One region of the Cytobacillus sp. FSL H8-0458 genome, then DNA from elsewhere that is predicted to be linked to it. Evidence: riboswitches for the same ligand, from Rfam matches in the RefSeq annotation. Region 1 holds a riboswitch; each other region holds the start of a gene.
What was found. Region 1 has a riboswitch for S-adenosylmethionine ahead of NYE23_RS21980 (O-acetylhomoserine aminocarboxypropyltransferase/cysteine synthase family protein). Riboswitches for the same ligand answer to the same signal wherever they lie in the genome.

Region 1 (7,319 bases):
CTTTTTCCATTTCACTCGTGTAGTTCAGCTGTAACTGACTAATAATGAATCAATCCTTTCGGTTTTTATGCTTTTCAGCATTTGGTTTTACATCTAAAATCTTAACACTCAAACTATACCCCGCACAAAGCGGAAAAAACCTGATTTTTTTAGCAAAATAAGGAATGAGAACTGGTGAAACGCTTTCATACTTCCTTTCCTTAGAATACTGGCCGAATGCTCTGGATAAATGGTTGTTTTTATAAATTTTCTGAAAAATCATCATTGCAAAAGAAAACTCCTGCTGCCAAGCAGGAGAAGATTTTCAGTGATTTTGCTGATTCAATTCGGTCATGGCCTCCTGGACGAGCGTAACCGCCTGGCTCATGGCCGCTCCGCCACCAAAAGCTGCTGTTACTCCTACTGCCTCAAGAATCTCTTCTTCGGACGCCCCTTGATCAATGCAGCCTTTGGTGTGGTAAATAATGCAGTATTCATCCTGAGAATATAAACTGATGCCGAGCGCGATCAGCTGCTTCTCTTTTTGGGATAAAACCCCTTCTTTAAAGCAGGCTTCTGTAAAAGCATTATAATGCTTTGCCAAATCAGGCATTTTTTCAGTGAAAACACCTAATCCGACTTTATAATCATGCAGGGCTTCTTCTATTGAGTTTGAAGGTTCATGATAATGTTCCATCGATCTCCACTCCATTTCAAATAGTATCAAGGTTAGTATGTTTGATTGCATTTCAATCTATACGGGAAGTGGGGCTGCTGATCCACAAAAAAAACAGGCGCTGTGAACGCCTGCATTTCTGCCTTACTCAGATACCGGCACAACGGCACCTTTATATTTTTCAAGAATGAAATCCTGAATTTCTTTAGAACGAAGCACTTCTACAAGAGCTTTAATTCCTTCTTTTTCTTCATCGCCTGTGCGGACTGCAATTACATTTACGTATGGTGAATCTTTGTCTTCAATTGCAATTGAATCTTCAAGAGGATTCAACCCGGCATCAATTGCATAATTGGAATTGATCAGGACTGCATCCCCTTCTCCATTATTGTAGATTTGAGGAAGAAGTGATGCTTCATATTCAGTATCAAACTTTAACTTTTTAGGATTTTCTTTAATATCTTCCAGAGTTGCTTCCGTTTTTTCTACATCTTCATTTAAAGTAATAAGTCCCTCTGCTTCAAGCATGGAGAGAATACGGCCATGGTCTGCTACTGAGTTGCTCATGATGATTGATGCACCCTCAGGAAGTTCATCAAGGCTCTTATACTTTTGGGAATATACTCCGATTGGTTCAATATGAATTCCGCCTGCATTTGTAAAATCATATCCATGTTCAGCTTTCTGTGACTCAAGGTAAGGAATGTGCTGGAAATAGTTTGCATCCAGCTCCTTAGACTCAAGAGCCTGGTTTGGCAATACATAATCCTGGAATGGCACAACATCAAGTTCAAAGCCTTTTTCTTCAAGTAATGGCTTTGCTTCTTCAAGAATTTCAGCGTGAGGTACGTTGGAAGCCCCTACTGTAATTTTAGTGTTTTCTTTACTTTCTCCGCCTTCACCGGCATTGCCGTCTTTTTCCGAAGTTCCGCAAGCTGCAAGAACAAGTGCTACTGCAAGTGCAAGAGCAAGTGATAACCATTTTTTCATGTCAATCTCTCCTTAACGTTTGTCTAATTTTGTTGTTATGATATCTCCAATAAACTGGATGATAAATACGATGATTAGAATAATGACAGTCGCCATAACCGTCACATCATTGCGGCTCCTCTGGAATCCTTCCAGGTAAGCGAGGTTTCCAAGTCCCCCAGCACCGATAACACCGGCCATGGCTGTGTAGCCAACCAGCGCGATGGCTGTAACGGTAATTCCTGAAACAAGGGCGGGCATTGATTCCGGAAGCAGAACCTTCCAGATAATCGTGCTTGTTTTTGCGCCCATAGACTTGGCCGCTTCAATTACACCTTTATCTATTTCCCTCAAGCCGATTTCCACCATTCGGGCATAAAACGGGGCAGCACCAATAATTAATGCAGGCAATGCTGCATCCTCCCCAATCATTGTCCCAAGCAAAAACTTCGTAAATGGAATCAGTAATACAATAAGGATAATAAATGGAATCGAACGGAAAATATTGACGAACGCTGAGATAATTTTATTGATTGCTGCATTTCCCCAGATATTCCCCTTTGAGGTTAAAAAGAGCAGCAGCCCCAAAATTGCTCCTAAAATAAAGGTTGCAATAACAGAAATAGCTGTCATATAGAGAGTTTCCACAGTAGCTTCCCACATGGAGTCCCATTTCACATTTGGAAACCATTCATTAAGCATTGGAAATCACCTCCACGCCCACCTGCTGAGAATGGATAAATTCAATCGCTTTTGCAACTTCCTCTGCTTCTCCATCAACATGGATGAATAAGGTGCCGTAGGAACCATTCTGTGTCTGGGAAATCTTCCCCTGCAGAATATTAACAGTTACCTGGAAGTGACGGATCAGGTTTGTAATCAATGGCTGTTCAGCTGATTCGCCGACAAATCCTAATTGGACTACTTTTCCTTTTGGATACAAATCGACCAGATGATCAATCGTTTCCTTCGTTTCTTCAGGCTCTGTCACCTGCTGGACAAAGCGCTTTGTAATCACAGCTTTCGGATTCTTAAAGACATCCAATACAGGGCCGATTTCCACAATCCGGCCGCCTTCCATAACAGCAACCCGATGGCAGATTTTACGGATTACGTGCATTTCATGTGTAATGAGGACAATGGTTAAGCCCAGCCGCTCATTGATGTCAACAAGCAGCTCCAAAATGGAGTCTGTTGTCTGCGGATCAAGGGCAGATGTTGCCTCATCACAAAGCAGCACTTTTGGATTATTGGCTAGGGCTCTGGCAATCCCTACTCTTTGCTTTTGACCCCCGCTAAGCTGGGAAGGATAGGCATCTTCTCTTCCCTCCAGACCGACGAGTTTAATGAGCTCATCTACTCTTTTGAGCCTTTCCTGCCGGGAAACCCCTGCGATTTCAAGCGGAAATGCAATATTCTCTCTTACTGTCCTCGACCATAACAGGTTGAAGTGCTGGAAAATCATGCTTATTTCCTGCCGCGCTTTTCTTAGCTTGCTTCCCTTTATCTTTGAAACCTCATTGCCTGCTACTGTTACACTGCCATGGGTAGGAAGCTCCAGCCCATTCAGCATGCGGATTAAGGTACTTTTACCTGCACCGCTGTATCCGATAACACCGAAAATTTCTCCTTCTTTTACCTCCAGGTTTACATCGTCAACTGCTTTTACCTGACCGTTTTTTGAAGAGAATATCTTCTGTACATCTTTTATGGAAATCAACGTGATAGTCACCTCTTTTATCGAAAGATACAGATAATAATTAATAGACTGCTTTTATTCCCTATTCTTCACTCTAAATAGGCTTTCATGCGCAAAAGCAAAAATGCCTTTCTGCACATGAGCAGAAAGGCATAAAAAAATTTAGTCCTTTCTCTCATCTATCAAAGCTATGCTTTGAGTGAATTGGCACCATTTCAACTAATTGACGGTTGCCGGGCTTCATAGGGCACTTCCCTCCACCTCTCTTGATAAGAGCGTAACGTTCTATATTAAATTAATACTTTAAATGAATTAAGCAGTTTTTTAATTACGTTTGCTATCGTATCATAGCCATTAAAAAGGTGTCAACGATGAAATTTCAAACTTTCGGAAAAAAGTGAATGGTAAATTTTCCTTTACGCTTTTGCAGCTAGCGATGTGAGACCTGCAGCTGCTTCTATCGCCTGTTCCAGGTCTTCAATTAAATCTTCTGCATTTTCGATGCCGATCGAAATCCGAATCAAGTCCTCCGGCACTCCTGCAGCTTTTAAACCTTCCTCATCCAGCTGCTGATGAGTCGTGCTTGCAGGGTGGATAATCAGGCTCTTTGCGTCCCCGACATTTGCCACATGTGCCCATAGCTGCAAACTATTGATCAGCTTGGCTCCAGCCTCTCGACCGCCCGCAATTCCAAATACAGCCACTGCCCCGGCTCCTTTTGGCAAATATTTATCTGCCAAGTCTTTGTCCGGGTGGCTTTCATGACCTGGATAGAGCACCCAATTAACGGCCGGGTGCGCCTCCAAATATTCCACTACCTTTTTGGTATTGGCAACATGTTCCTTCATTCTCACATGCAGAGTCTCAAGACCCAAAGTGAACTGGAATGCACTTTGCGCACTCATTGCAGGTCCTAAGTCTCTTAACAGCTGTACCCGTGCTTTTATAATATAAGCAGCTTCGCCAATTGCTTCGCTATAGACAATATCATGGTAGCTCGGATCAGGCTCTGTAAAGCCCGGAAACTTAGGAGAATTCCAGTCAAATTTCCCGCCGTCTACTATAACTCCCCCCATTGTGGTCCCATTGCCGAGCAGCCATTTTGTCGCAGAGTGTATGACAATGTCAGCTCCATGTTCAATAGGCCTGCAAAGATAAGGGGTAGCAAAAGTGTTATCGACAATCAGGGGGACACCGTTTTCGTGTGCAATTGCGGCAACCTTTTCAATATCCAGGATTTTCAGGCTGGGGTTTCCAATCGTTTCGGCGAAGACAGCCTTTGTTTTATCTGTAATGGCGCTCCGGAAATTTTCCGGATCCTTTGGATCCACCAGTTTTACCTTTATTCCATACTTGGGAAGTGTAACTGCAAATAAATTATAAGTACCCCCATATAAATTGGATGCGGCAACAATTTCATCACCAGCTTCGGCGATGTTTAAAATGGCAAGTGTAATAGCAGACTGGCCGCTGGCAAGGGCCAGCGCACCCACTCCTCCTTCAAGCAGGGCCACTCTTTCCTCAAACACACTGACAGTGGGATTATGTATCCTGCTATAAATATATCCCGGCTCTTTCAGGGCAAAGAGGTCTGCAGCGTGATCTGTATTTTTGAACTGATAAGCATTATTCTGATAAATTGGGACCGCCCTCGCGCCAGTTACAGGGTCAGGCTTCAGCCCCCCATGTACTCCAATTGTTTCAAAGCGGTAATTTTTCTGTTTGTCCGTCATCGCTATCTCTCCTCTATAAAAATGTTTGTATTTCATTTCTTAAAAGCAGAAAAACCCTCTTCATAAGAAGAGGGCTGTATCGACTCTTCTTATCTTCCAGAGCATTCTGCTCTGCTGGATTTAGCACCGTGTACTTTACCGGTTGCCGGGCTTCGCTGGGCCAGTCCCTCCGCCTCTCTTGATAAGAATATTCAGTTAATTAATATTAAAAGGATATTATCATACTATTAAAAAAACGGTCAAGTATTGTGCAGTGAAATTTTCCCTAAACAGAAAAAAGACTCGAGCAGCAACTTTTTTCTAAATGTGGTTTCCAGCATTATTTCATTTTGGGAAATGGCATTCCTTAGCTTTACTTTCCCTGTAATCAGTGACAATACAGCTTCTTCCGATCCCGCGATTTCCACATCATAATGGCTGGGGCGGCTAGCCTTCCGTATTTCCCCATTCGATATTTCCAAAGGAATGCATGTGTTTCCCGCCTTAATAAGCAAAGAAAAGTTTGATTTTCTTAAGAAAAATCTGAGGTGCCCTTTAGTCTTTAATTCCCGGATAAATACATCAGGTAAATCCCTCACAGCCTCACCTCTTTTAATGGGGTCAATTGACTTTAATATTCAGTAATAAAGAGCTTTAATCCTTTATTATTCATTCGACAAAATCTGAAAGGCAATGCCTGTTTAATTGGCATTGCCTTTTCATTTCCCGAGAAATATGTCAGATCATACTATTTTTACAGAGGCTGCTGCAGTTTTTGTCTTTTTATAGCCTTTGAATACAAAGAAAAAATATAGAGAGCCAATCAAGTATAAAGAAGCTGTAATGGTGAATACGAGTGCATATCCCCAATATTCTCCATACCTCATGACGATTCCTGTTGAAACTGGGCCCATTACAGCCCAGCCCAGATTGAACACCATCTGATTGACTGAGTTTGCCAATCCTTTCATCGAATCATTTACCTTTGACATCATCAATGACATTTGTATAGGATTTCCGGCATTCATCAACGCCTGCCGGAACAAAAAGCCGATGGCAGCCAGCCAAAGGTTTTCAGTATAAGCGGTTAAAAGCAGGAAAGGAAGTGACATGAGCTGCAGGATCACAACAGCTTTAACCTCTCCCACTTTTCTTACCACAACCGGTCCGATAATCATGGCAAAGGCCGTGGCAGCCTGCCCTAATGAAATAATCATGCCAATAGCTGAATTGGAGGCTTCAAAGCGGTCTGCGAAGTATAGATTCAGATAGGGAATAACTAGTCCTGCACCAAATCCAATCAGCAGTTGAGCAAAAGCAAACATCGCGATAATTTTGACACCGTTATTTTTAACTGAGAGATTTTTGAATGACCAGCCTTTTATGCCCTTTGCACCTTTTCGATCTTTCGAAACCTCTGCGAAACGCAAAATTGGAAATAAGCCGGCTACGAAAAACACACTTGCAATCAGAAGGGTGATGCGTATGCTGGTGAGCTGATCCATAAACAAAGAAAAAACATCCGTTAAGATGCCCCCGCTTAAGTTCCCGATCACATTTGCGCCCGTCATTATAGCAAAATGGATACTGAATAAATGAACCCTTTGATCAGCCTTTGAATTTTCAGCCAGCCATGGTATGCCGGATACCTGAAGAAAGGCTGTTGTCAGCCCGGTTAAAAATGCAAATAAAATCAGGAGCTCCTGCATTTCAACTATACTTCTGAAGAGCATAACTGCACCTGTTGCAACTGCACCAAACATCATCGCTTTTTTTCTGCCAATTCGGTCGCTGGCGATCCCTGCCGGCACAAGAATCATTGCTGTCGCGAGAGCAGTCATGGATATGATTTGTCCATTAACACTTTCTGAGTAGCCGAGCTCCCTTATGTAGAAATTATATATTACCATGAATATCCCAAAACCAATTTGTGTAAGGATATTCGCCATAAACGCCAATTTTATGTTTCGGTTATAACCTTTAAATTGACCAGCCCACTCCCTGTAAAATGCCATGCGGATCCCTTCCTGCACTGTATGATTTTTATTTCGATTTCCTAAATATCATACTCTTTCGGAAAGGGTTTGTAAATATATTTTGAATAGTGAAAAGGCTTTTTTAAAACATGCAAAAAACCAGGCTGCTTTGCTCCTGGTTTCTGCTAATCGATGCTTCTAATTTTATCCAATAAATAGGGTACGGATCGGAAAGCATATAATTTTTCATGTAAATTCCCTTTTCTGAAGATGAGGAGGCAGGGTACGCTTTCCACTCCCCATTTTTC
Region 2 (7,319 bases), on a different contig from region 1:
CGATTTCTGTGGATGAGGGAGGATGCGGTGTGCCTGATGCTGATGAGCCTGTAAAATTATTATACACCACACCTGCTCATCAATATCCTACCGGTACAATTATGTCTATTGCCAGAAGGGTTGAACTGTTAAATTGGGCAATTAAACAGTCTGCTTACATTATCGAAGATGACTATGATTCTGAATTTCGTTACAAAGGGGCACCAATCCCATCATTATCCCATCTGGATTCAACCGGGCGGATACTGTACTTCGGCACCTTTTCAAAAACATTGCTGCCATCACTTCGGATCAGCTATCTGGTTATGCCAGCAGCCCTGAAGCAAGACTTTGAAAAATTTAATGCTTATCAAAAGTCGACTGTTTCAAGAATCGATCAGAGAGCTGCTGCAAAGTTTATGGAAGAAGGATTTTATTTATCCCATATAGCAAAAATGAGAACTTTATATAGAGCTAAAAGGAGCTGTTTAATAGATAGCCTGTCAAAACATTTAGGAGAACACTTTGACATAATTGGAGATACAGCAGGTTTGCATATCATCGTGACATTACCAGAAGGATTGAATGAATCTAAAGCAATTGAACTGGCAAAGTCGGCGGGAGTTGAAATCGATGCTGTTTTACCTATGTATCATCTTCACAAGCCAGACAATCAAGTGATGATTGGATATGGCGCCCCCTCGATGGACGAGATTGAGAGAGGAGTCCAATTAATCGCTAATGCATGGAAAAGTTATCTTAGCCTTTAGACTAAGTCAAATATTCAACTAAAAGAGCTCTTATCTTACAGGATAACGCTCTTTTAGTGAAGTGGTAAACAGGCTCATCTTTTCCTTAACAGCCACCATAAAATCAAACAAATTCATCCCCTGGATTTGCTGGAATTTGTACAAGTCTTGCTTATAGTAAATATGAATATGCTTCCCGGTGATCCCCCTTTTTTCTTCAATGGAAGTTATATGGCTATACGCAAATTCTTCAACTAATTCCTTGTTTGTTTCTGATACCGGGATTCCATAGAATAGCAGTCTTTTGTTCGTTGCTGCAAATAAGCCTGCCTGCGGTGCTAAACAGTAATGTGCAACTAATGAACAGCTTAAACATTCAATAATGTTTTCACCTTCATGCAATACATTTTTAACCTGATTTTTAATGTTTTCCATGGAACTCCCCCTCATATTTCATCTGTCAAACCGCTGTCTTAACTGCCAGTATCAGCCCAGTAGACCAATCCAATTCTGTTATGTCCAGGTCAGGTCTGTCCTGCAGAGTTTTTAGAAGTTTAGTTGCTTTGATCTGAAATTCTTCAGGCAATTTCTGCTGCGGAAACACATCATGAATCACATAAAAACCGCCGATATTTAAATGATCCAGGGTTTTGTCCAGAAGCTCGAATTTCCCCGGCCATGTATCTGCAAAAATAAAATCGAACCCTTCCGACAGATTTTGAATAAAAGCTGCTCCGTCCTCACAGCAAAATGTGATTCTGCTGTCATTACCGAGATACTTTCTCGCGATCGATTGCACTGTCGGATCTATGTCAACGGTCGTAAGCTTACTGCCTTCATCCATCCCATCCATGATCCATGAAGCAGACGCTCCCGTACCTGTTCCCAGCTCTAAAAAGCTTCCTCCAGATTTAGAGGCTGCCAGCCCCTTCAGTAAAAATCCTGTTTTTATATCACATGACTGCCCGAAGCCGAGCACATCTGATTCCTGTAATATCCTCGAATATGCTTCCGGTACCTGTATAACGCCGTTTTCCATTTTGCCATTCCTCCTCTTTCTTCGTTCTAATCTAAACCAAGTTCATACTATAAAAGAGCATCAAAAAAAGGCCTCTTTATAAGAGGCCTTTACTTATCAAAACGACCTCTTATCTCCCAGAGCGTCAACTCTGTTGGAATTAGCACCTTCCTGACATAATCAGGGGTTGCTGAGGCTTCGCAGGGCCAGTCCCTCCACCTCTCTGGATAAGAATTTGTATAAAATTTATATTTTCAACCAAGTATTGCATACTTTCTGCCAAATGGCAATACTTTAATTCTTATTTTGCAAGCTGATCCAATATGAGTTTATTGAGGAAGGTGAATAGCCATGCAGAGAAAAAATACTAATTTCGTTATTTGACCTAATGGAGACTCATTCCTGTCCACTGCCAATAAGTACAATAAAAAACAACAGCAACCGTAATGTAAACCGGCAAAAGTATAGCACTTAACTTAGTCAAAAACCCTGCATCATAACTTAAATCCCCATCCTCATAAAAGAGAAGCAGTGCTTTTGAACTTACAGGAAAAGTAATACAATAATTCATTCCTATTAAACTTAAAAAGACGGCTGCAGAAGGACTAATTCCTGTTGACTGGCTAAACAGAATAATTCCTGGCATCAGAACGATTGCCCTAGTAGTATGGGAAGTAATATATAAATGGCTCGTTGAAGTAATCAGCAAAATTCCCAGTACCATAATCCAGCCAGGGGCCTGACTTAACAAAAAGAGAAAGCCGGTTAATTTTCCTTCCAGCCATTGAACCAAACCGGTTTCAACAAGTATCCTTCCAAGTGCTGTCGCTGCTGCCACGAACAGAATAAGATTCCACGATACTGATTTAATTCCTTGCTTCCAACTGATTACACCTATGTTGGGGAGCGTCATGACGATTGCTCCAAGGACTGTTACAAAAGCAAGATCGTACCCATGTACGTTTTCAGTCATCCATCCTGCTAATAGGAAGGCAACTATTAATAAAGTTTTTTTCTCCGCCTTAGTTAAAGGTTTTGTTACTTCTATGTTTGTTTTAGTCTCCCGGCGGGCTGAATCTGCTGATTCTTCTTCCCGTCCCATCAAGCATTTAATGACCAAAACAGACAAAATTGTAACCACTAGAGCAAACGGCATACCCCACACCAGCCACTGTAAATAGGAGATGTACTGACCCGTAGCACTTTCTAGGAGGCCAATGCCAATTATATGAGATCCAGCTCCTATTAAAACAGCAGATGTACTCATTAATATGACGATTGGCACTGTGACCGCCAGAACCCTTTTCTCTCCTGCAGATAACCTGCTTCCAACATGGGTGATTATGGGTTTTGCCATTGCGGCACGTCCGGAAGTGGAGGGGATAAAAAAAGCTGTAGAGAAAATAAATGATATAATCCCTAACTTCATTCTTCCTGCAGTCCGGCTTTTCCTTAATATAAATTCAACGAATCGGGCAGCTAAACCTGATTGTGTAACAGCCTCTCCGATTATAAATGCCCCAAACATCAGCCATACTACTTCTTCCGAGAGGGAATGGAATAACAACTCCTGGCTGCCGCCCTTCATTAAAACAATGAAGCAAACAATAGCAAGTGCGACATATCCTGCTGGAAACTTCGTTGTGACCCAAAGGGTCATGGCGGAGAAAAAAGCAAATAAAGATACCTTTGCCTTGTAGTCCAGCCCATCCAGAAAGAAAGTCACTAGTAGAAAAAGGACATGCACGAGGATAATGGCGAGCGTCCGCATTAAAATACGATCAGTTAGTACCATTTGATGTCCGCTATGTTTATGCTTTTCTATTCTTGTCTGCATATCAGACTGCCCTTTCTTTGACCCTGTTTCTTTTGGCAATCCTCAGCCCAATGGCTATCTGTCTCATCACAGATTCTGTACTGTCTTCAATCCATTCAGGTGCATAGAGAATAGCTTTCTCAAGTGAAGTTGGCTTTTGAATAATACTTAAGAAAGCATCAATGCCTGCTTCATAACTTAATTCGGCTCCCTTTCCAATGGTTCCGGTAATGGCAATAACGGGAATTCCATATTTTTTGGCAATTCGCGCTACTTCTGTTGGTATTTTTCCATGGGGAGTCTGGAAATCAATACTGCCTTCTGCGGTTAGCACAATGTCAGCGGTTGCAATTTTTTCTTCTATGTTAATATACTGTTTAATAAGGCTAAAGCGCGGATGGAGAGATGCACCTGCAAAAGCTATCAAACCTGCCCCGAGCCCGCCTGAGGCCCCGCTTCCCGGCATCATTCTTATATCCATTGCGCAGGTATCTCCTATTAAGCTAGCATAATGGTCCATAGCATCAGATAATATGCCTACCTGTTTCAGCGTTGCACCTTTTTGTGGTCCAAATACTCTTGCCACGCCCCTTTCCCCGCATAAAACATTCTCCCAGTTGCAGGCTACATCAATTTCCACTTCACTAATACGCTTATCGGTACCAGAGGCATTAATATGCTTAACCTTTAATAAATCAGCTCCGCCATTAATATCAATAATTTCCCCATTGGTATCCATAAACTTTACTCCAAGTGCCTGAGCCATTCCAGCTCCTCCATCTGATGTTCCAGAGTCGCCGCAACCGATTAAAATTCGATCTGCCCCATGGTTAAGTGCAGCAAGAATCAACTCGCCTACTCCATAAGTTGTCGTTAACAAAGGATTGCGTTCCAGCAACGGAACATGCTTCAGCCCAGCAACAGCTGCCATCTCAATTACAGCAGTCTGCTCCCCGTTCTCTTCAAACATGCCAAAGTAGGTATGTATTTTTTTGCCTACAGGCCCGGTAGCTTCCACGTAAATTAATTCACCCCCTTTTATTCGTGTAATGGTTTTGGCAAACCCTTCACCCCCATCAATCATGGGTAATACTTCGATTTCTGCTGACTCATTATACCGCATTGCTCCCCTTTCCATCGCCAAAGCAACATCCTCTGCATCCATGCATTCTTTAAACCCCGATGGTACAATTACAATCTTCATTTTGTTTTCCTCCTAAAATTTATATACTTGTAATGTACCTGCCGAAAACTAAAATTCTCTGAAAAGCAGATTAGAAATTGATTAGAAAGGGGAAAAGCTGTCATGTCGACCATTTTCTTCTACCTTACCTGCTTTCATCTATTTTTCGGCTGTTTCATTTTTTCAAATTCCAGCTATTTTAAAATTGCAAAAAAGACGCTAGCTTTTGCTAACGCCTCCCCAATTACTTTTTAACCTCGTAATAGAATGTCCCAAGGAGAAAGTAGGATATATACACAACACTTAACATTATCATTCTGCAATTTTTAATGAACAGCTCCCTCCCCCTGATAAATCCGAAAAGCCGGTACAATCGTATCCGACACAATCTCTTTACCCTTTTCACGGATGAAGTCCAATTTATAATACGCGTCGAATCTCTGGCTGATCTCTGTTTTCACCAATTCAGGCGGAGTGACGACGATGAATTGGAACTTCAGCTTATCGGCTACAGCGAAAATAGGATCAAGCACATGGGCAGAAGCTGCTTGGCCGAATGGATTATCACAGACTAACGGAACCCAGCTTTGATCGGTTTCACTCTTGACCGAAAGAAGCATCATCATCATGACCATGCGGGCAGATAGCTTTTGACCTCCGCTGCCATCGGATTTTGTCCTTGAACCCTGGTTGATCGTCTGCCAGGTCGAATAATGCTCACGCTGCGGTTTACCGTACATAAAGGCATTGTCTGTACGCATGTTATATACCAGGAGCTCCGGATAGCGATTTCTGAGGGAAACAAATAAAATTTGCTCATCACTGATAAGTTGTTTGATTTCCTGATCCAGCATCTGATTATTATCATCTATCATCTCAAATCGCTTCGTTATTTTATTAATGGCTGAAACGAAATGCTGTTTCAGTAAAGGTTCAACATCTTCCGCTTTTTTAGGCAGTATATCTTCTTTAAGCTGGACGAGCGGGAAAGAACCCCTTTCATTCTTAAGCTTCATTTTTGCAATCATCGAGCGAATTGCCTCTGAAATGCTCATTACCTTCATGCTTGCCCGGCTTGCCCAGAAGTTTTGTGCTTTTTCCGCCCTTTCTTTGTCGCGCTCCAGCTGTTCCAGGCCGCTCTGTGAAAAGCGCTTCATGTTCTGGACGACACTTTGAATATGTGCATAATGCCTTGTATCCATATGATCAAGCGTAGTTAAGACTTCATTCTTAAAGCGGATTTCCCAATCCTTTCCTTCAATGGCAAGCTTTAAATTTCTTAGTGATTGTTCAATCTTCGCATGCTTTTCTTGCCCTTCATCCTGAATAGCCTGATGTTTTTCACTCCAGGATAGGATGCTTTGCTTTCCTTGACTCTTTATTTTTTCTATATCCTCATCCGAAAAAGCTGCCGCTTCCTCTTTAAGAATGACGGATAAATGCAATTGATCTTTTTCAAACTCAGTTATGTTATGTTCTGCCTCTTTTTTGCGCTCTTCCGTTTTCTTTATTTCAGCATTTGTCTGTTTGGTCTGGTCAGTGATTTCAACCGTCTTCACTTCCAGATCAAGCTCTTCCCATTCTTCAGGCTGCTGATCATGCTTGGCCACTTTTTTAGAGGATTTTTTACGCTGATCCATTCCATGCTTTAAGGAGGTTTCCGCAATGGTTACGGCCTTTTCCTGCTCACGCTCTTCTTTTTCTGCTGCCTTTGTTTCCTTCGCAGCTGTCTGAACCATATTTTCCAAAATACTTATTGGTTCATCAGGTACAGAAGCATCCTTCCACTCTTCATTAAGAGCATGAAGTTTTTTCTCCAGCTTCCTTTGCTGTTTCTGTTCGGATTCTCTAGTCGCCTGAATCGCGAGCAGTTCACTGGCTTGTTCTTCTTTTGATTTTTGAAGCTGTTTAAGCTCCTCAATACTGCCATTGATTTCTTCTAAAATATAGGGTGATAATCGAGGAACCTCCTCAGATGCTTCTGCTTTCTCACTTGCTGGAAAAGCAGCACCGTCAATAAAGAAGCCGATCTTCTTAATATTTTGCTCGGCTGACAGCTTCCATTCCAGATAGGTCTGACTCCACTTTTCCTGAAGATCAGCAATGGTCTGAAGCTCGTTTCCCAGCACACTCTGCAGCTTCTCGAAAGCTTCCTTTTGTTTCTCTTTTTCCTGCTTTACCCGTTTATTTTCCTGTTGCATCGACTTTTCACGTTTAAATTCCGTTAAGGATTCGGCATCTTTAGATAATTTTTCAATCTTTTTCTTCGTTTTTTCCAGCTGTTCTCTAAGTCCCAGCTGCAGTTCTTTTTCTTTATCCTCCTGCACGATGATAGCCTGTAATTCCGTTCTCCTTGAAAGCAGGGCTTCCTTTTCCTGAAGAAGTACTTTTTCAATATCACAGGCAAGGTCATGGGAAAGGAACCGGTCGATTTCTTTTATAATACGGCGCAGTGCAGTTTCTGTTTTTTCTAACTCTGCAAGTGTATCTTTCTTTTCTTCTATTTGTTTCACAATCTGGATTTTCCAGTTTGTGAACTGATTTTTATCCGCCAGCAGCTCCTTCTCCGTCCCG
Region 3 (7,319 bases), on a different contig from region 1:
TTAATCGACACTAATTTCACATCAGCCTCATGGGTTTTCGACACCTTCTGCTAAATAAAAACAAGTGAAACCAACAGTAGTTAATAAAAAATTTACAAGATCAGATAATGTAAAAATAAACCATTTAATATTGTGAGAAAATAAAAAAACCCATTGCCGTGGCAATGGGTTAACGAATCATTGATGGACTTCCTCTTCTTCATAAATTGGCACCCATCCTTCAGCAGAAACAAAAATCCGGATGGCAACTACCTTTCTATCATCCTGCAGAGTAAAATAATGGCGGGTATTTTCGGGAACGGATATTAAATCGCCAGGATTAAGGAATACCTCAAAGAATTCCCCATCTTTTCCTTGTATAATAAAAACTCCATGACCGCTGACAATAAATCTCACCTCATCGTCTGTATGATGGTGTTCCTGCTGGAAATTCTGAAGAAGCTGTTCCAAATTCGGTGTATTCTCTGAAAGGGAGATCACATCCTGTGCCTTGTATCCTCTTCTCTCTGAAATATCCTTAATTTCTGCAGCAAATGTATCCAGTATTTCTTGTTTTTCATCATCGGAAAGCAAATATCTCTCCTTGAGGCTTTCAGGCAATTTATCTATTGGCCATTGCTCATAGATAACCTCCTGTTCTTTCAGAAAAGAAGCAGCCTCTTCCTGGTTCCTGATTTCTTTTTTTGAGTTTTTCAATACGATGTATGCCAAACTAATCAACCCTCTCTATTAAAATATTTTCGGCATTGTTTAAAAACTGAGCTTGCCAATTACACTACTTTGAATAGCTGATTGGGCCTATGTTCCAGAAGCCTTAGCTGATAGCGGAAAAGAAATTCTGAAGCCTCAAGTATCTTCTTAGCCTCAAAGGAGGTTTTGCCCCAAACTGTAATTCCGTGATTTCTTATTAAAATTGCACCTGAATCTTCATGTATATGGGAAGAAAAACATTTTGCCAGAGCAGGAATATGCGCATAATTAGGAATAATCGGAATCCTAAGAACAGCGTCTTCCTCCCATTTATCAAATGCTTTAATGAGCTCTTGTCCTTTAAATGTTACTGCCTCCTGATCACCATAAATTTCTGAGATGACATTATTATCAATTGTATGTACATGAAGACTGCATTCAGCTTTTGTTCTTCTGTATATTTCTGTATGCAGAAGTGTTTCAGCGGATGGCTTAAGATGGGTGGCCCCCACTGGCCGGCCAAATTCATCCACAAGGAGAAAGTCTTCATCAGTGCGTTTCCGTTTATCCTTCCCGCTTGCTGTTACAAGAAATTGAAGCGGACTTGCGCTCACTTTAATCGCAAGATTTCCACTCGTTCCCATGAACCAGTCCCTAACTGCGAGCTCGTCTTTAATATCTGCAAGTTCATTCCATTTTTCATCAAGTGTGCTCATACCCTCACCTCATTTAACTTTTTTAAGGCCTTAATGCAATCATAGAATGTTTCAAAGGAGTTATGCTTAAGGTTCAACTCTTTGCTTTTTTTCAAGAGCAAGTCTCTTGCAATGACAAAGTCCGCCAGTTTTGCAGCCTCAAGGTCGGTTATTGAATCACCGATTACCACTTTCACTGTGTCCTCATCCTCTAATTTCCTCATAATGGAAGGCTTGCAGCAGCCGCAATTATTATCGCATTTTTGATCACAGCTATGGGGCCATAAGATTTTTATGGTATCGCCGCTAAAATCGGAACTATTGCAGAACACTGCTTCAAAGGGTCCATACTTGTCCAGAACGGGAGCCACAAAAAAATCTATGCCCCCGCTTACTATATAAAGCGGTATATCTTCTTCTGCCAGATAATCGACAAATGTCTGAAATCCCTCTCTTACTTTTGCATTTTCTAATACGAAATCTGTGAGTTCAGCTTTCAGATTGCTTGGGAGAAGGGAAAACATCTTTCCCACTCCCTCTTTAATAGAAATTTCCTGCTGCAGAACTTGATTTTTAATCCCTTCCCATTGGGAGGGAGCAAAATGCTTCATAATATTGATGATGTTATCTTTTTCGGTAATAGTTCCATCAAAGTCGCAAAAAACCGTTATTTTAGCCATTCTTTACAGCCACCTCTTTGTACCCCCACAAATCAATCGCTCTTTTTAATTCAGGAAGGTCTGTTCGAGCATCGGCCAAAGAAGCTCCCTTTAAAGTCAAATCAATCGCCTGGCGGAATGCCAAACCGCCTCCTCTTGCCCCATCCGGATGCCCGTGTACGCCGCCTCCGGCATTGACTACACTGTTTATTCCGAAGTCTTCAAAAAGCAAAGGCACTAAACCCGGATGGATGCCGGCTGAGGGAACCGGAAAAGCTCTTTTGCAGAAATCATCCGCTGTCAGGCTATCCGCAATTGATAGAGCCTGTGTTTTTTCAAGGGCAACTGTCCCATAAGGTGATGGGAATAGAGACAAGTCAGCTCCTGCATACCTGAGCAGTTTGCCTAAAAGCAAAGGATAGGAGATTCCATAAATACTTGAAGCTGAGAGGGCTCCGCTAACTGCAGGATGTGCCATGATAGGCAGTTCAATCTCATTATCTTCCCTTAAAGACTGTAATACATCGAGCCCATAAGAGAATACATTGAAGAGAAGCAGATCAGCCCCAAGACTGGATGCCTTTCTTGCCTTATCTTTTAATTCAAACGATCTGCCTGTTAAATTGACAGCATATAAGGTCCGATGGCCTGTTTCCTCATAAACCTGACTTAACACCTTTTTTCCTTCTTTTATCCGCGCTTCTAACGGTGTTAGGCTGTTTTCAAATAAAATCTCATCGTCTTTCACAAGATCTATGCCGCCCATGGCCTGTTCCCGCAGCTGTGAAGTCAAAAAATCCATATCTTTGCCGAGCACTCCTTTGAAGATGCTCATCAGTAGAGGTCTGTCATATACATTTAATTTTCCCCTCAGCCCTTCAATCCCAAATCGAGGTCCGGGGAAAAAACTTTTTAGTTCATTGGAAAATTGTAAATCCAGCAGTTTAATCTTTCCGTCCAGTGACAGTTTACCAAAGACTGTTGTTAATATTGCCGGTAAATCCGGACTAAAATTTACAGCAGGATAGGCGATCTTAATAATCGCAGCTGTTTCCCTGCTTTCTGCATCTCTTGTAAAGGTTTCAACAGAAACGACCCTGCCTTTATGCTTCTCCAGCTGCTGCTTTTCAAGCTCCGGCAGATGGGTCCATGATCCCACTGTTAAACCTAAAGCGATTTCCTCCGCTTTTTTCTCCGGATTATGTTTTTCATCATGTACAAGGTACGCTGCAATAATTTCACTCATGAATCTTCTTCCTTTCAATATCAAAGAATGAAAAAAATAAAAAACCTCTTCAAATAAGAAGAGGTTAGCATAGCAATCTAACATCTTCTTATCTTTCAGCTATAAGCTGCAAGATTTAGCACCGTGCTTAAGTTTAAGTCGGTTGCCGGGCTTCATAGGGCTAGTCCCTCCGCCTGCTCTTGATAAGAAAACGAAATCAATTATTCAGTTAATTTAGAAATTTAATTAGAATTATGACAGTGCTTAATACTTTTGTCAATTTAATTTTTGAAAAAATTTAAATTTTGTATTCGCCCTACCGCTTCTTTAAGTCTTTCTTCGGATGTCAGCAAACCGGCTCTCACAAATCCTTCTCCAAACTGGCCGAACCCATTGCCTGGTGCAACTGCAATATGCGCTTTTTCCAGCAGATACTCAGCAAACTCTTCAGATGTAAATGATTCCGGGACCTTAAGCCATGCAAAAAAAGAGCCCTTAGGAGCTTGTACATCCCACCCAATTTCCCTGAGGCCGGAAATGAAAGTATTTCGTCTGGATTCGTAGATCGAATTCAACTCTTTTACACAATCCTGGGAGCCTGACAGAGCAGCTGCTGCAGCTTCCTGAACAGCTCCAAACAAGCTGACGTAAAGATGATCCTGCATCAGGTTCAGTGCTGCAATAACGCTTGCATTTCCAACTGCAAACCCTACTCTCCAGCCAGCCATATTAAAGGTCTTAGATAGTGTATAAATTTCAATTCCAACCTCTTTTGCACCTTCTGCCTGAAGAAAACTTACAGGTCTTTTTCCGTCAAATCCAATTCCGCCATATGCAAAGTCATGAACGATGCATATGGCGTGGCTTCGGCTTATTTCAACTGTTTTCTGAAAAAAATCTATGTTTGCCACTGCTCCAGTAGGGTTATTTGGATAATTAAGAAACATCAATTTGGCTGAATTAAGCTCCTCAGCTGACAATTCAGTGTATACAGGCAAGAAGTTATTTTCCTCTCTCAGAGGCATTGTCACCATTTTTGCTTTAGCCAGCGCAACTCCTGACCAATAATCAGGATATCCCGGGTCCGGAACCAATACGCTGTCCCCGGGATTTAAAAGGCATTGAGGGATTTCAACAAGTCCTGCTTTGCCTCCAAAAAGGATGGCTATTTCAGTATCGGGATCCAAATCTACATCATATTCCCTTTTATAAAAGTCAGCTGCTGCCTTTTTTAAATACGGGTAACCCTGAAAAGGAGAATACTTATGGTTTTGAGGGTTTTCAGCTGCACTTTGAAGACGCTTGACAATATGCTCCGGGGTAGGCAGATCAGGATTTCCCTGTCCCAGATTGATGACATCATGACCCTGTTCAAGCTTATTACCCACCTTAGCTGTCAAAGAGGCAAAAAACTGTTTAGGCAGACTTTTTAAAAGTGCTGATTGCGGATAATTAATCAAATTGTTCACCTGCTTAAAAAAATGATTGAAAATATAGTCACAAATGATATAACGTAAATGATAAGCTGTAAAGTAAAATTTAGAAAATTTCTATCTATCGGACTAATCATATCATAAGGAAAAGATGATTGTGGGGGAGTTAAATGAAATTAAAGATTGCCTGTTTACAAATGGATATTGCCTTTGGAAAACCTGAGAAGAATTTTATAGCGGCTGAAGCCATGATTAATAAAGCTCTTAAGTCTAATCCGGACGTTTTGGTTCTTCCGGAGCTTTGGACGACAGGCTATGATTTGACCAGATTAGATGAAATAGCAGATCAGGATGCTGCCTTTGCACTGGCTTTTTTGAAAGAGGCAGCACAAAAAAACAAGGTTCACCTGATTGGCGGTTCTGTTGCAAAGAAAACTTCCGAGGGCATTTACAATACTCTGCTGATTGTAGACCACAATGGTGACCTTTTGCATGAATACAGCAAGCTGCACTTATTCAAGCTTATGAATGAACATCTCTATTTGAAAGGAGGGTCAGCCAGGGGAGGGTTTTCGCTGGACAAAAGGAAATTTGCAGGAATGATTTGTTATGATATCCGTTTTCCTGAGTGGGTGCGTATCCATACAGCGGAAGGTGCAGAAGCTGTATTTGTAGTAGCCCAATGGCCATTGGCCCGGCTTTCACATTGGCGTTCGCTTTTGATTGCACGTGCCATTGAAAACCAGTGCTATGTCATTGCATGCAACCGTTCCGGCTCTGATCCTGCTAATGTCTTTGCAGGTCATTCAATGATTATAGATCCTTGGGGTGATGTGCTCGCTGAAGGCTCTGAAACTGAAGAAATCCTGCATGCTGAAATTGACCTGGATAAAGTGAAGGAAGTCCGCAGCTTAATTCCGATTTTTGATGACCGCAAACCGGATTTTTACCGCGGATGACTTTGCAGAGGGCCCTGTCAGGGCCCTGCTTACCCTTCTATTTTTGACCACATTTCAGGTGGATTTAATTCGTAAATGCCATTTTCGCGGTACATATAATGGTTAATTATAAATTCTCTCCGTATAGTAGCATAGTCTTCATGATACTGTTTGATATATTCGTTAAGCTCTTTTTCTTCATATTTTTTGCCCATTTTCAAGCCTTTAATTAAATGCTCAAAAACCATGAGTTTCTTCTTTCTCTGAGCTGGAATATTCTTCAGCTTTCCATCTCTGGTAAAAAAATTTTCAATAACCTTCTGGTTTTCTGAATTTTGTTCCTCCATTTTTTCAACCTCCTCTTTGTCTGCCAATTTTGCAAGAACACCTGACTGGTGTTTCAGTACGGATTCATTCAGATAAAAATAAACAGTATTTTTATCTCTTCTTTGATAAACGAGGTTTATTTCCCGCAGTTTATTTAGGTGATGGGTAATGGTAGGCGGGGTTAAGCCAAGCTTTCCTGCTATCGCCTGGCCATGCAGCGGCCCTTTGGCAAGGAGAAAAACAATCCGGATTCTGGTAGGGTCTCCCATTGTCTTATAAAAAGCTACTAAACGATTTAATTGCATAAATACGTGCCTCATTTCGATTAATATCTAATTAGATATTAATCGAATATGATTCATTTCGTCAACAGAATATGAAAAATCCAAAAAAAAAATCACCTTAAAAGGGTGATTTGATAACTATTTAGCATAATTGGCCCCTTCAAGGGATAATAATATTTCTTTAATTTCTGTCCTGCTGCCTGCATACCCCGTTAAAGATTTATTCTTGCCGATAACACGATGGCAAGGAATAATGATTGGAAGGCGATTGGCCTTATTTGCTTGTCCAATGGCCCGCACAGCTTTATCTTTCCCTATATTAACAGCAATGTCCTGATAGCTTCTTGTCTCGCCAAAAGGAATGAGGCAAAGCTCTTTCCATACTGCTTTTTGAAATTCAGTTCCATGAGGCTCTATTGGAATATCAAACTCCTTCCTATGTCCGTCAAAGTATTCCTCAAGCTGGAGAGTACACTTTTTGATCAAAGAGTCAGAGGGATCAAATTGCAGGGATAAGACCTCTTCCCCTTCCATAAAGTCAGCTTCCCCCATGTATAAAGCAGAAAGGATTCCATTTTCTGCTACAATGTAAATGTCTCCAGCCGGTGTCACTTTTTTAGAATAAACTCTTCTTGCCATTTCATTCCCGCCTTATAATATGGGCAAATAGATGTGGAAAACAGTTCCTTCACCCAATTTGCTTTCCACTTCAATTGTTCCGTTGTGTTCTTCTATAATTTTATATGTAACCATTAATCCAAGTCCAGTGCCTCTTTCCTTTGTAGTATAGAAGGGCTCACCAAGCTTTTTTATTTTATGCGCAGGAATCCCTGTTCCTTCATCTCTTATGGATATGTGAACTTTATGAGCAGAATCTTTCTGAATGGATACTGTAATATATCCGCCTTTAGGCATGACTTCAATTGCATTTTTTATTATATTGATAAAGACCTTTTTCATTTGATTGGATTCACAGAAAACCTTGGGTAAATTCTGTTCATAATAAGTATTGAATTGAACATTGTGGAGCACGGCCTGGGCACTAAGGAGATCTACTGTTTCTTTCAT

Region 2: another riboswitch for S-adenosylmethionine. It lies ahead of NYE23_RS11110 (O-methyltransferase); the one in region 1 lies ahead of NYE23_RS21980 (O-acetylhomoserine aminocarboxypropyltransferase/cysteine synthase family protein).
Region 3: another riboswitch for S-adenosylmethionine. It lies ahead of NYE23_RS13180 (2,3-diketo-5-methylthiopentyl-1-phosphate enolase); the one in region 1 lies ahead of NYE23_RS21980 (O-acetylhomoserine aminocarboxypropyltransferase/cysteine synthase family protein).

The regions. Positions count from the first base shown of each region.
Region 1 covers NZ_JBBOBR010000002.1:119,510-126,828, forward strand. Annotated here, with positions in the region: gene NYE23_RS21955 (hypothetical protein) at 1-10, opposite strand, end outside; gene NYE23_RS21960 (carboxymuconolactone decarboxylase family protein) at 305-676, opposite strand; gene NYE23_RS21965 (MetQ/NlpA family ABC transporter substrate-binding protein) at 800-1,645, opposite strand; gene NYE23_RS21970 (methionine ABC transporter permease) at 1,658-2,326, opposite strand; gene NYE23_RS21975 (methionine ABC transporter ATP-binding protein) at 2,319-3,344, opposite strand; SAM riboswitch class I at 3,496-3,599, opposite strand; gene NYE23_RS21980 (O-acetylhomoserine aminocarboxypropyltransferase/cysteine synthase family protein) at 3,740-5,056, opposite strand; SAM riboswitch class I at 5,143-5,244, opposite strand; gene NYE23_RS21985 (SCP2 sterol-binding domain-containing protein) at 5,296-5,634, opposite strand; gene NYE23_RS21990 (MFS transporter) at 5,779-7,050, opposite strand; gene NYE23_RS21995 (thioredoxin family protein) at 7,197-7,319, opposite strand, start outside.
Region 2 covers NZ_JBBOBR010000001.1:2,285,814-2,293,132, forward strand. Annotated here, with positions in the region: gene pdxR (MocR-like pyridoxine biosynthesis transcription factor PdxR) at 1-749, shown strand, start outside; gene NYE23_RS11105 (PH domain-containing protein) at 780-1,163, opposite strand; gene NYE23_RS11110 (O-methyltransferase) at 1,189-1,767, opposite strand; SAM riboswitch class I at 1,874-1,980, opposite strand; gene NYE23_RS11115 (SLC13 family permease) at 2,132-3,583, opposite strand; gene NYE23_RS11120 (glycerate kinase family protein) at 3,585-4,766, opposite strand; gene NYE23_RS11125 (hypothetical protein) at 5,072-7,319, opposite strand, start outside.
Region 3 covers NZ_JBBOBR010000001.1:2,701,493-2,708,811, forward strand. Annotated here, with positions in the region: gene NYE23_RS13165 (1,2-dihydroxy-3-keto-5-methylthiopentene dioxygenase) at 178-711, opposite strand; gene NYE23_RS13170 (methylthioribulose 1-phosphate dehydratase) at 771-1,406, opposite strand; gene NYE23_RS13175 (2-hydroxy-3-keto-5-methylthiopentenyl-1-phosphate phosphatase) at 1,403-2,065, opposite strand; gene NYE23_RS13180 (2,3-diketo-5-methylthiopentyl-1-phosphate enolase) at 2,058-3,290, opposite strand; SAM riboswitch class I at 3,376-3,479, opposite strand; gene NYE23_RS13185 (pyridoxal phosphate-dependent aminotransferase) at 3,551-4,729, opposite strand; gene NYE23_RS13190 (carbon-nitrogen family hydrolase) at 4,873-5,661, shown strand; gene NYE23_RS13195 (DUF2087 domain-containing protein) at 5,691-6,272, opposite strand; gene NYE23_RS13200 (methylated-DNA--[protein]-cysteine S-methyltransferase) at 6,390-6,890, opposite strand; gene NYE23_RS13205 (PAS domain S-box protein) at 6,903-7,319, opposite strand, start outside.